DNA from 3 places in the Sporosarcina sp. FSL K6-6792 genome. Region 3 is predicted to be linked to each of the others. Evidence: riboswitches for the same ligand, from Rfam matches in the RefSeq annotation. Region 3 holds a riboswitch; each other region holds the start of a gene.

The links. A riboswitch is a leader RNA that binds a small molecule or an ion and turns the genes downstream of it on or off. The one in region 3 is predicted to bind cyclic di-GMP.
Region 1: it holds a riboswitch for cyclic di-GMP, as region 3 does, so the genes downstream of both, MKZ26_RS18430 (sensor histidine kinase) here and MKZ26_RS02190 (response regulator) in region 3, are expected to answer to the same signal.
Region 2: it holds a riboswitch for cyclic di-GMP, as region 3 does, so the genes downstream of both, MKZ26_RS07465 (methyl-accepting chemotaxis protein) here and MKZ26_RS02190 (response regulator) in region 3, are expected to answer to the same signal.

The regions. Positions count from the first base shown of each region.
Region 1 is NZ_JBBOSA010000001.1:3,801,067-3,804,830, reverse strand. It holds gene MKZ26_RS18445 (hypothetical protein) at 1-100, opposite strand, end outside; gene MKZ26_RS18440 (hypothetical protein) at 165-938, opposite strand; gene MKZ26_RS18435 (hypothetical protein) at 978-1,400, opposite strand; cyclic di-GMP riboswitch class II at 1,800-1,881, shown strand; gene MKZ26_RS18430 (sensor histidine kinase) at 1,997-3,142, shown strand; gene MKZ26_RS18425 (response regulator transcription factor) at 3,142-3,764, shown strand, end outside.
Region 2 is NZ_JBBOSA010000001.1:1,569,871-1,573,634, forward strand. It holds gene MKZ26_RS07465 (methyl-accepting chemotaxis protein) at 1-1,660, opposite strand, end outside; cyclic di-GMP riboswitch class I at 1,771-1,856, opposite strand; gene MKZ26_RS07470 (GNAT family N-acetyltransferase) at 2,366-2,836, opposite strand; gene MKZ26_RS07475 (M15 family metallopeptidase) at 2,982-3,671, opposite strand.
Region 3 is NZ_JBBOSA010000001.1:463,605-467,368, reverse strand. It holds gene MKZ26_RS02200 (hypothetical protein) at 809-931, opposite strand; gene MKZ26_RS02195 (hypothetical protein) at 1,228-1,626, shown strand; cyclic di-GMP riboswitch class I at 1,831-1,916, shown strand; gene MKZ26_RS02190 (response regulator) at 1,947-2,315, shown strand; gene MKZ26_RS02185 (YolD-like family protein) at 2,815-3,078, opposite strand; gene MKZ26_RS02180 (hypothetical protein) at 3,169-3,555, opposite strand; gene MKZ26_RS02175 (transcriptional regulator) at 3,555-3,764, opposite strand, start outside.

The DNA of each region.
Region 1 (3,764 bases), 3.3 Mb from region 3:
TGCCGCTTCCTAGACCTATCGTTAACAGGAGAGCCCCGAGTAAGAGGCCTATCTTTTTAAAACTGAAGTTACTTTTATACCTTTTGAATTTATTCGACATAGTTGCACCTCCATTTAAAACAATAAGGACCTCACTGGATGAGGTCCTTATTGAGCATTAGTACTTATTTATTAATGCCATCTACCAAATCTTGCATTGCCTTTTCAGCTTCAAGTTGAAGTCCTTTTACTGTGAAAGTAATAAGTTTTTCCTGTTCTTTAACTAAATCATTTTTCATTTTAGTGATTTTAGTGCGGAGGTCAGTAATTTTCGCGTCGATTAAACCTTTAATTTCAGTAACGGTTAAACCCGTTTCCTTATCTAATTTAGTTTGAAGATCTGCTTTCGCCGCATTAATTGCATCTTCCAAGTCTTTAACAGCTTGATTAGTTACGGCTTTTACGTCCGTTTTAACTTTTTCATTCGCGGCATTTCCCGCAGCTCCTGTGTATTCCCCTAAATCATTTTTCGCATATTGAAGGGCGTCATCACCAGCTTGATTAATTAAACCGTTAGCAAAATTGGATAAGCTATCAAATTGACCAGACAAATAAGTGTTGATATGTGCTTGTTCTTCTTTTATTGCATCAATATGTTCTCGGCTTAGTGTCTCAGTATTTTTGTTTGCTACACCTGCTTGGGCTACGCCCTTTGCATTAATACTGTTTGTAGCATCTGTTTTCAGGCCATTATATTCAACCGCCAATCCGTCAACTTTACCGCCAGCGTATGCTGCAACTTGTTCTGCTACATTTGTGGATGCCTTCCCAAATTGCCCGTCATACCAATTTTTGAGGTTTGTGCCTGCATCTGTTGCACCGAACGCTACTCCTGCACCTGTTACGAGTCCAAATACCATTGTTCCTGCGATTACTTTACCTTTTACTGTTTTGAACATTTAATTATCCCCTTTTATCATATTGGTTTGTATGAGTGCTTATTCGCTAAATACGTCCTCTACCATCTGATCGAATTCCTGATCAATTTGTGCTTCAATGTTCTGCTTGTCCACGTAATCATCGAAGTTTACGTTTTCAAGTTGGACAACCGTAGCGTTCAGACTATTTATCGTGTCAGCCTGATACTTTTCGATGCCAGACTCCGCTTCTTTCACCTTATCGTCGCGGAAACTTCCCAATGCATCATCAATGCTTTTTTTTGATTCTTTCACAAAAATATTGACCTCTTTCAAGACCAATATCATACCGGTTGCAGTAGCTGCACCCAACTTTTCGCTTTCTTTATGGAATGCATTCTTATACCATTCGGAAAGGTTCTGTCCTGGATTGCCACTTGCATAAATTGTTCCTGCGCCTACTAAGAGAGTAAACACCAGAAAAATCCCAAGAATTTTTTTCAACGTGAACACCTCTTTAGTATGTTTCATACTTCTTCATTCAAAAATCTCCTCCAATAACTTTTTCGGCTTGTTGCCGTTTTTGTAACTACTTTTAGTATAGGAGTATTCCTGTCTGGCATCCTCACTCTAAAGAGTAATTTTCTAATATCGATTGTCTACTTCGGTTTTCTACTTTAGTGGAGAGCCGGTGCACTTTTGTACCAGTTCACATCTACTTCGATGAACAGCTCTATCTTATAGAAGTAACCTTGTATATTGATTTACTGATGGGCAGTAAGTAACTGAAAAGTCTTAATTCGCTAAAATACAAGTTAATAACAAAAAAAAAGAACCTCTTCAACCGCAGGAGATGACGTCATATTCAATGTAATTTGGTTATACTGAACTATATAAAAGAATATAATTTACGGAAACTGTGAAATACATCCTCTATATGGGCACCTGGGATGTATGGAGTTATTGGTGCAACCGACCTAATTATACTTGGACATTATGTTCAAGTTGATTGGGTTTTTATTATGAAATGAGAGGGAGTGACAGTAATCAGAAAGATTCTGGCTGATATATTAGAAGGATACACTCAGAAAGCTTCTACTTTGGATTTGGTACAAGCATGCGCTAATAATAACCCCATCGAAACGAATGATACCTATCTAGATACATTGAAGCACGGTATATCGCTGTTCCACCTAATGGATAATTCAAGCCCTCAAATGATAATGAAAGAAATAATAGCATTTATCATCAAGCTTACACATAGTGATGAAGCATTCTTTTGGTTAACGGACGTAAATCATCAAAATAGCTACCTAGCATCTTCTACGAGTAATCCCCATATTGAAACTGGCCTAAAAAAAGAATGGAATACTATACGTCTGGAGAATGAACTGTTTGTCAGTAAAATTAACGAGGATTGGTACGGGATGAAAGTCATTAGAACCTCCACTACTATCGGAGTTATTGGCGTTAAGATTTCCGGTTCAAGTGAGGCTAGAGAAACATTACTCTTCAATCGCCCTTTTGAGTTCTTAGCCGAACTTAGTGAAATAATGCTCGAAAGAATTCATACAGATTCAATGAAGGAGCAAATGATTGTAAGTAAGGAACAAAATCGTATCTCCAATGAAATCCACGACAGTGTTTCGCAAAGATTGGTCGGTATTGTTTATTCTCTGCACAGTTTGCAAACAAAAAGTAGAGGTATGACTAGTACTGAATTGAATGATGAATATCAATTCCTTTCACAATCTGCCAACACTACATTAAAGGAACTACGGTCGACGATATACGGTCTCAACTCGACGAAGAATGACGAAAAATCTTTTCAAGTTTGGCTGCAAAACTATTTTGACGAGTACGCACGGTTAAGTGATATACGAATTGATTGTCAAATAACGGGTGATGAAGCTTTACTATCCAGCGAATTAAAACAAGCACTCTATAGAATTATTTGTGAAGCTTGCGGAAATGCCGTTCGCCACGGCCAGTGCACGGCTATTGAACTCAGATTATCTATACTGGACGAGAAAACTGTATTGGAAATTCATGATAATGGAATCGGAATTAATTCGCATATATCCGAAGGCCAGCAGGAAAAAGGAATCGGTCTTTTCAATATGAGACGTCTTGTCAGTACTTTGGCAGGAACGTTTTTGATAAGTGGATTACACGGGATAGGGACAGAAATACAAATCGAAATTCCAACCGCAAAAATACTTGAGAAGGTCCAGGTGATTGGCTAATGCAAATTGTTATTGTCGACGATCATCCATTAGTAAGAAAAGGATTAACATCTATCCTTACTATAGATGGAGCAATTGAAATCCTAGGTGAAGCAGCAAATAGAAAGGACGCGCTAACTCTATTCCATGACACTACACCTGATTTGGCGATAGTGGATCTTCGCTTAGCTAATGAATCCGGTTTGGAATTAATTACAGAAGCGAAACAACAAGGAATAACCTGTAAATTCGTTGTGCTAACTTCATCGACGGAAGAGCACGACTTTAAACAGGCAAAAGAAATAGGAGTCGATGGCTATATATTAAAAGAGGCATTACCTGAAGAACTGATCCATGCCCTCGGAGTTATCGGCAGAGGTAGAAAGTATTATGATCCAGGGGTGTTTGATTTGGTGATAAAATCGAAGGAAAGCCCTTTTGAAAATGATAGGCATATCGAACAGCTAACACCGAAGGAAAAGGAGATATTACTCGAACTCGGGATGGGCCATTCAAATAAACAAATTTCACAGGCTTTATATATTACAGAGTTTACTGTAAAAAAACATGTCAGTCAGGTATTAGCAAAGTTAGATCTGGCCGATCGAACAAACGCGGCATTGTATGCCAACGCTAAGGGCTT
Region 2 (3,764 bases), 1.1 Mb from region 3:
CTTTCACTTCTTGCATCGACACCAATTGTTCTTGTGTAGCTTGTGAGACATTCAATGAAAACTCGGTAGATTGTTGAGATGTTTTCTTAATATTATTAACGGATGCGACTACTTCTTCAGAGGATGCAGAAATTTCTTGAGATGCAGCAGAAATTTCCCGGATTTGATCTGCGACTTCATCTGCAGATTGTACAATCCGTTTAAATATCTCGCCTACTTCATTCGTATAATCCATTCCCACTCTTACGTCTTCTTTTCCTTTTTCCATCACGGTTACAGAGGCATTAGAATCCGTTTGAATCATATGAATTAGTTGGAAAATCTCTTTAGCCGACTGAGATGATTGTTCAGCTAAACGCCTTACTTCATCTGCAACGACAGCAAATCCTTTACCATGCTCTCCAGCTCTGGCTGCTTCAATAGCAGCGTTTAGTGCTAACAAATTTGTTTGCTCTGCTATAGCAGTAATAATGTTCACAATGTCACTAATCTTATTAGAATTAGCATGTAAACCATTAATAGTTTCCTCTATTTGTTCTACAGATGTATTAATTAATTGCATTTGATCAATCACCTGTTGGACAACCTTATTTCCTTGTTCAGCAGCAATTGAGGCTGTCAGAGACGATTCAGAAGCAGTATTGGCTGAATCAGCGATTTGTTGTATGCCACCTGCTGTTTCTTCCATTGCAGCTGCTGTTTCTTCAGTCATCACCAAAGAAGTTTCAGCGTTTTGAGCGATATTCTTCATTTCTTTCGAAACGTTTGTTGAACTAATATACGATTCTGTCGCATTCATAGTTAGCTGATTGGCTGATGATGCAACGTGATCAGATGTATTTCTAATGTTTAATATGACATGTTGCAAATTTGAAACCATTGTTTTTATCGATTGTGAAAGTTGTCCAACTTCATCATTTGTAATCTGGAGATCAACATCGTTCAATTCTCCATTTGCCACTTGGTCTGCAACAATGACCACTTTTTTAAGTGGTAATAGAAGCCGATCAATTGTAAAATACAGCAATACTAATAAGATTGAAATTCCGATTACTGCAATAATAATCTGTTTTGTAACACTTTTTTTAATGATGGTATCAATATAATCCGCAGAATAATCAATTCCTAACACTGCAATTGTATTTCCGCTTTCATCCTTAAGAGGGCTGAAAACTGTTCGCCATGATCCGAATGAGTCCTCAAAGATGCTTGTTACCTCTGATTGATCATTTTTAATCGCAAGCTTAGCAGTATCTACATGAACAGGAGCAAGATCAGTAAACAATTCCCCCGCTTCATACGCTTCATTCAAATTTTCCGTATAGCCGATAGGAGTGACGCCATTATCCTCCATCTCCCATATATAACTCCAAAACATGATTCCCTGTTCTTCCCTTATGCCATCCAAGGTACTTTGCATTTTCAAAAATTCAGGATCGTCTTCCCCTTGAACTTTCAATAGACCATCTATATCTTCGGAATCTAGGTTCATGGCTGTCAATAAGCCAACACTTTTTAACTCTTGTTCTAGGTCATTTTCTAACTGGCCGTTCAATTGAGAAATACTTTGTGTCGTTAGAACAGTAAAAAGTGCTAAAACAATAATAGAAACTGTAAGTAAAAGCTTATACTTTAATGATATGTTTTTAAAAAAACGCATAATAATTATTTCCTCCTCTTCAATTTTTGTATCTTTCTTTACACATGAAAAAAGGCCCATTTCACAATGAAATAGGCAAATAAAAAAACTAGACTATTATCTAGCGTTTCTTGAGCAGCTCAGCCGTCATAGTAATAATTACTTTAGACCTGTAGCTTTGCGTCCCTACTTTTCAATAGGTTTGCCTATAACCATCAAAAAATATACCACATAGTCTAATAGATGGCAATATGAAGTACCAAAAGATTCATAGAGTAGTATAATGACACCGCTTAATGTCCTGCTTTCAAAACACCCAAACTAGTATATAGTCATTGGTAAAAAAAGAAAAATAGTGCCTTTACTCCCCCGACCATATTTATTTTCCACTGTTTTAAATTGTTACATCAAATTCTTTTCAAGGATAGCATTGCTGGAAATTTCAATATCAAAAGTATTCTCATTTCTGGCAACTTCAACTTTTATACTTCCAGGTAAGAAGAAATGCCTGATATGCTATAGAAAGGTGCTGCTATGAAAACGCTATATAAAAATGCGAATAGCTTGCTCGACCTATCTATTTGTTTATTCTGTTTCATCAAATCTATTTGCCCTTTTTTCTACTAGAAGCTACACTCTTACTTTTTAAAAAGAGCTAAGTTCCTTTTAGAGTTGCTGATTTTGTGAAATTTGGCGTTTAATTTTCATGGGAGTTAAGTAAAAGTATTAATTACTTCCTATCTTTTTCACATAGTCAATTAAAAAAAGCTTGCTAGTAATTTGATGCTGTCTTACTTTTTTGAATCCTAATTTCTCGTAAAAATGATGATTTCTTGTGTTTAAATGTGGTGTATCTAAACTCCATTCAATAGCAGTAGGAAACTCGCTTTCAATTAGTTTCATTATCTTGCTTCCAAGACCTTTATTTTGATATTCGCAAGATAAAAAAACTCTATTTAGTCGGTACTTGTTTTCTTTTAAATCACGAATATCAGCACCACCAATAATCTCATCGTCAAGCCAAATAGTGTAATGTATGAAGATTTCAATTTTCCGAAGTAATTTTTCAATAGGTTCATTGACTGGGTTGGTGTCGTGGTCTTCATATCTTATTAAATCCTCTGAAAAAGCTTCTGTTTGTATTTCTAAAAGTCGCCGTGCTTCAACTTCTTTGGTTCTCTTGATAATTAGGTCCATTCATTTTACCTTCTTTCAATTTGTTGTATTAACCACCTAGTTATCACTATAAAATAACTATCTCGACGAACATTTCAATAATTTTATACATACATGCATGCAAATATCCGTATAATACGGGTTTCTAACTTTTCTTTCGTTCCAGTTATACCTCTTGCACTAAATCCAACAACTCTGAATCCGTAACGTGATTATAAAGTGCTTGATCTACGTTATTCATTACAGCCCAGTATTTGTCGCCGTATGACCAATGCCACCATTCCGTAAAATAATTAACAAAGCCAACGGACCGAAGAGCGTGTGCCAAGATTTTACGATTCTGAATGGCTTCTACAGAGATATTTGTTGCATCAAAAAAAGTCGCGTTGTCAGTCTCGTGTGGTATAGCATCAAATGGCGTACCAAGATCCAATTCGAAACCATTCGAATCAATTAGGCTTAAATCCACTGCACCACCTGTTGGATGTGGAGCTACATGAGGAGGTGCTACATATTTAGATGCCTCGGCAATTAAATATGATAAATCTTGATTTGGAAATTTTTCTTTTACCCGTTGCAAAGAACGCTTAAAAGCTATCTCTTGAATATCTAAAGATCTATACCCCTCTTTAATAAAAAAATGAATATCTTTCGGAAGATACTTTTTAGCTAAGAATAGTTTCTTCGCTATTGAAAGTCGGACGAATGAAAAGTATTGACTCCTGTTTGAAAGAGATTGGTCCACAACGATATCTGAATCGAAGCCAATAAGGTCAATAAATGGCTCTCTGGAAGGCAGTGCAAGAATTGTGAATACTAATGGATCACTCATTAAAACTTTTCTAGAGTCTTTCATAAAATATCCTCTTTCCCTTCGTTTGGGTTACCTACAACAACCAAAGATTTGTCACTCCAATAGTTAAGCAAATAGATTTCAGATTTCACTTAC
Region 3 (3,764 bases):
TGTCACAATATATAAAACCTAACAGAACTCAGACTTATAGGATTGTTTCCAACCTGTCACCGATCCGTAACTGACTAACCTATAATTAAGCAGATTTTGTAGTAAACTCACATTAGATAAAGTCAGAATGGAAACTATCAATAGTAAGTTGCTGCACCACGTTTAACACTTACTCACAAAATGTTTGGCATGCCTTAACTGCTGACGAATATACGGATCGTCCCATTGCTAGCACTCCACATCCAGTCCCCGGCGCGTCGTTCAATATCTTTCAGCACCTCGAACAGTAATCGGGTTAAAAGTTTGATTTTTTTATATGAGGTCATTCAGTTATCTACTTCGCTTTTTGGTCAGACTATGCGGACCCACTTATTGCACTAGCTTGTAAATTTGAAATAAATTCCTAAAAAAACACTTTTAGTTATAGTATCTATGGTACAATCTTTCCATAGGGGGGGATATCCATGAGATACATTCTAGGTGTTATTATTTCTATTCTTGTAATAGTTTTACTACTTAAACTAATAGGCGTACTATAAACAGTCACATTATCTTTAAACTAAAAGTCAGTGTTTTTTTCCAGGTTCTGCTTCTATATCGCTTAGGTGCCTGGGGAAAGAAATTGATTCCGTTATGATAATATCTAGTCCTCTTCTTAATTTACTGCATTCAATGGGTCTCCCGTTTCCTCGTACTGTGCGTTAAAGTAAAGAACTGTCAGCCTGCAAAAAGCCATTTGTGGTGCTTTCAAATTCCTGTAATAAATCCCTATCTGTGTGATCCTGCGTATTAGGCGCATTCATGAATTTCATAAATGCATATTCTTTAGTCCGTAGATTTGGTTCGCCTCGTCTGAAATTTCATCCACACTTTCCGCTGCAATGACTTCGATATACATTTCTGTTGCCTTTTTATAAGGAGTTGACTTCAAGTCGTTTTCCTCCACGTTCACCGCTACCAAGCCTTAATACTCGTTTTTATTACATTCGCAATAAAATTGTTTAATAAATTCCCATCACATCTGCTACATATTTTGGTCGAACTGCGCACTACATTTTGATGGCTTTCTTTGCAATTTCACTTTGCAAAAAAGAAAGAATCCTCAAGGAACATTGAATGTAATAAGCTAATAAAAAGCACAAAGAATATTAAGGTATAGCCAGTCATACATTTAATCAATGTTGTTGTTTGTAATAGATATCAAAGTATTACAAAGGGAGAATAGCTATGAGCGTTGAGTTTGTTTTACTGGCACCAACAGCTCTTCAAGTGTTTAAAGCAGGAGAGTCCAATCCCAAAAAAGTAAAGCGGATTGTTTATGGGCAAGCTACATCTGACGCAAATGGTATAGCCACACTTTATTTTACAGAAAACGGATTATCTACTGGCATTCCATTATTAACAACTATTGACTATGCTGTATCAAGCGTATATTCTACAAATTCTTCGATAAATGCAAGACCGAGAGTACAAATGCGAGAAAAGAATGTTGCTGCAAAATTTGTCTCTGCTAATGTTACAAATAATAGTAGTATAGTAGTACTAGGAATTAATGTATTAGGTTCAGAAAATCCAGTGAGTGGGATTCTTGTAGATTTCATGATTTTAGGTAGCTTTGATAGTTAAGTGAAAGCGTCAATAAGTTTGAAAAACGTGGATTAACAATGGTTGTTCGAAATTTCCAGGCAAAAATCTCAAGATGACTGTAATAAAGACTGCTGATTACTTGGTCTTTTCTTCTCGGACTGTGCATGTTGCCTATCCAACTATTTACTTACTAATCCTTTGTATTAGACTCTTTCATAAGATTGTTCTATCAAAGTATGGTAGCTTGTATATAGGCAAACTTATCGAAAGGTAAGGACGCAAAGCCAAGGACCTAATACAATTATTTGTTATGGCAGCCGGTTACCAAGTGTATTGCTTTCTATCACTTGTTAAAAAGGATGAGGATCATTTTCAATAAATCAGTAATGCTCGTAGATGATTCAAAATTCATGAGAAATCTATTAAGAAAGATTATCGTAAGTAACGGTTATTATGTCGTAGCTGAAGCTGGGAGTGGAGAAGATGCTGTGACTCTTTATAAATCACACTTCCCTAACATCGTTTTATTGGATATCACTTTACCAAATATGAACGGTGTCGCTACGCTAAAAGAAATTAAGAAAATAAACCCCAATGCTCGTGTTGTTATGTGCTCAGCCTTAGGGACTCAAGACTTAATAATTGAGGCTTTAGAAAATGGAGCCGCTGACTTTATCGTAAAGCCTTTTTTTGATGGACTTATTACCCAATTAAATAAAATCTATTGAAAAACATAGTACACTAACATAAAAGACCACGAAATTATGGTCTTTTTTTCATTTCATTTCAAATGTACAGTTCGTGTTAACGAAATCACTTCACCTGCCCATGCATCCAACCAATATAATAAACCCCTAACGAGAGTAACAAAGAAGAAATAATGAATGCTCAACCTTCAAACGAGGTCATCCTTTCTTATTTAAACTCCGTTTAACTAACACTGAATTGTTTGATATATTATAAATGAATACAAGATTCAATAAATGTCAATCTGGTATTATCAAAGATACAAGATTTAAAAGGCGACCTCTTTCGAAATGTCGCCTTTACTCCGTCTAATCTTCCGCAATCTGCACATCGATTATACCCTCTACTGGTCTGCGGTCTCTTCCGAAAGGACTATCAACTGTAATCCACATCGACTCAACATTTTTTCCTTTATGACACCCATGTAAAAACCACATTCCCTTTTTTGCGCAACTTCTATTTTGAATGTTTTCTAGCATTTCATTTCACACTCACAATATTATTCATGTTTATTCTTACGTTTTCAAAACCCATTTGGAAAGATAATTTACCTTGTTGGCCATCGACTTCTGTAACGATTCCTGTAACTGACTCATACCTCTTTTGAGCATATATCGTAACCTCTACCTCTATGTTAAATTCTTTTGATTCCCCTATTCTTTCGCCGATTTCAAGAAAATCAGTTTCTGTTAGTTTTGGTCCTGCTACAACCTTTGATTTTGGTGGTTTTGGAATTGCTGTCATTTTCATCATCCTTTCTGTTCCAGTCTTTTATTTCCGCTAGGTGTTCCCTAAACATCAGTGATATGGCCAATTCTTCAGCGCTCTGATTAATCACGTTGTAGCAACTCCCCATGTATCCTGACTTTCCACCATTGCAAAGTAAACAGATATCAACTCTTCCGTCCTGTTACGCAACCGTATATTCATGTAGCGTCTCTTATCCTCGTAGCCATTTTGGATAAATGCATACTCGGTGAACGTGCCATCTTTCCCTCTTTTAATCAACTTCATATTTTTTCTTCGTGCATAATTATTTGTTTCTTTTAATTCAGCTCGAACCGTATTTAACGTACTTTCAACGATATAGATATAAGGTCCTTTCAATTTGAACGAACTTGTTTCAATCACTTCTCGGTCTCTCTCCAAGATGCTTATAATCATCGGTAGGTAAATCATTTTCTCGAAATACGGTAAGGCGTCTCCTAGGATTAACGGCATTAGATCACCATGCTTTCTTTATGTACGACGGGAACAAGTGCGAGTTCATTATCAATCGTAAAAGTCCGCTTGAATTTGCGTAGAAAACAGTATGCACGGAACGATACCTCGCCGACCTGCAGTAAGTTGATTCTTCGCTTACTGATTGTTCCGCCCCTTGCGAGATACATCATATCTAAGGACTCGTTATACCCTGCAGACTTAATTAA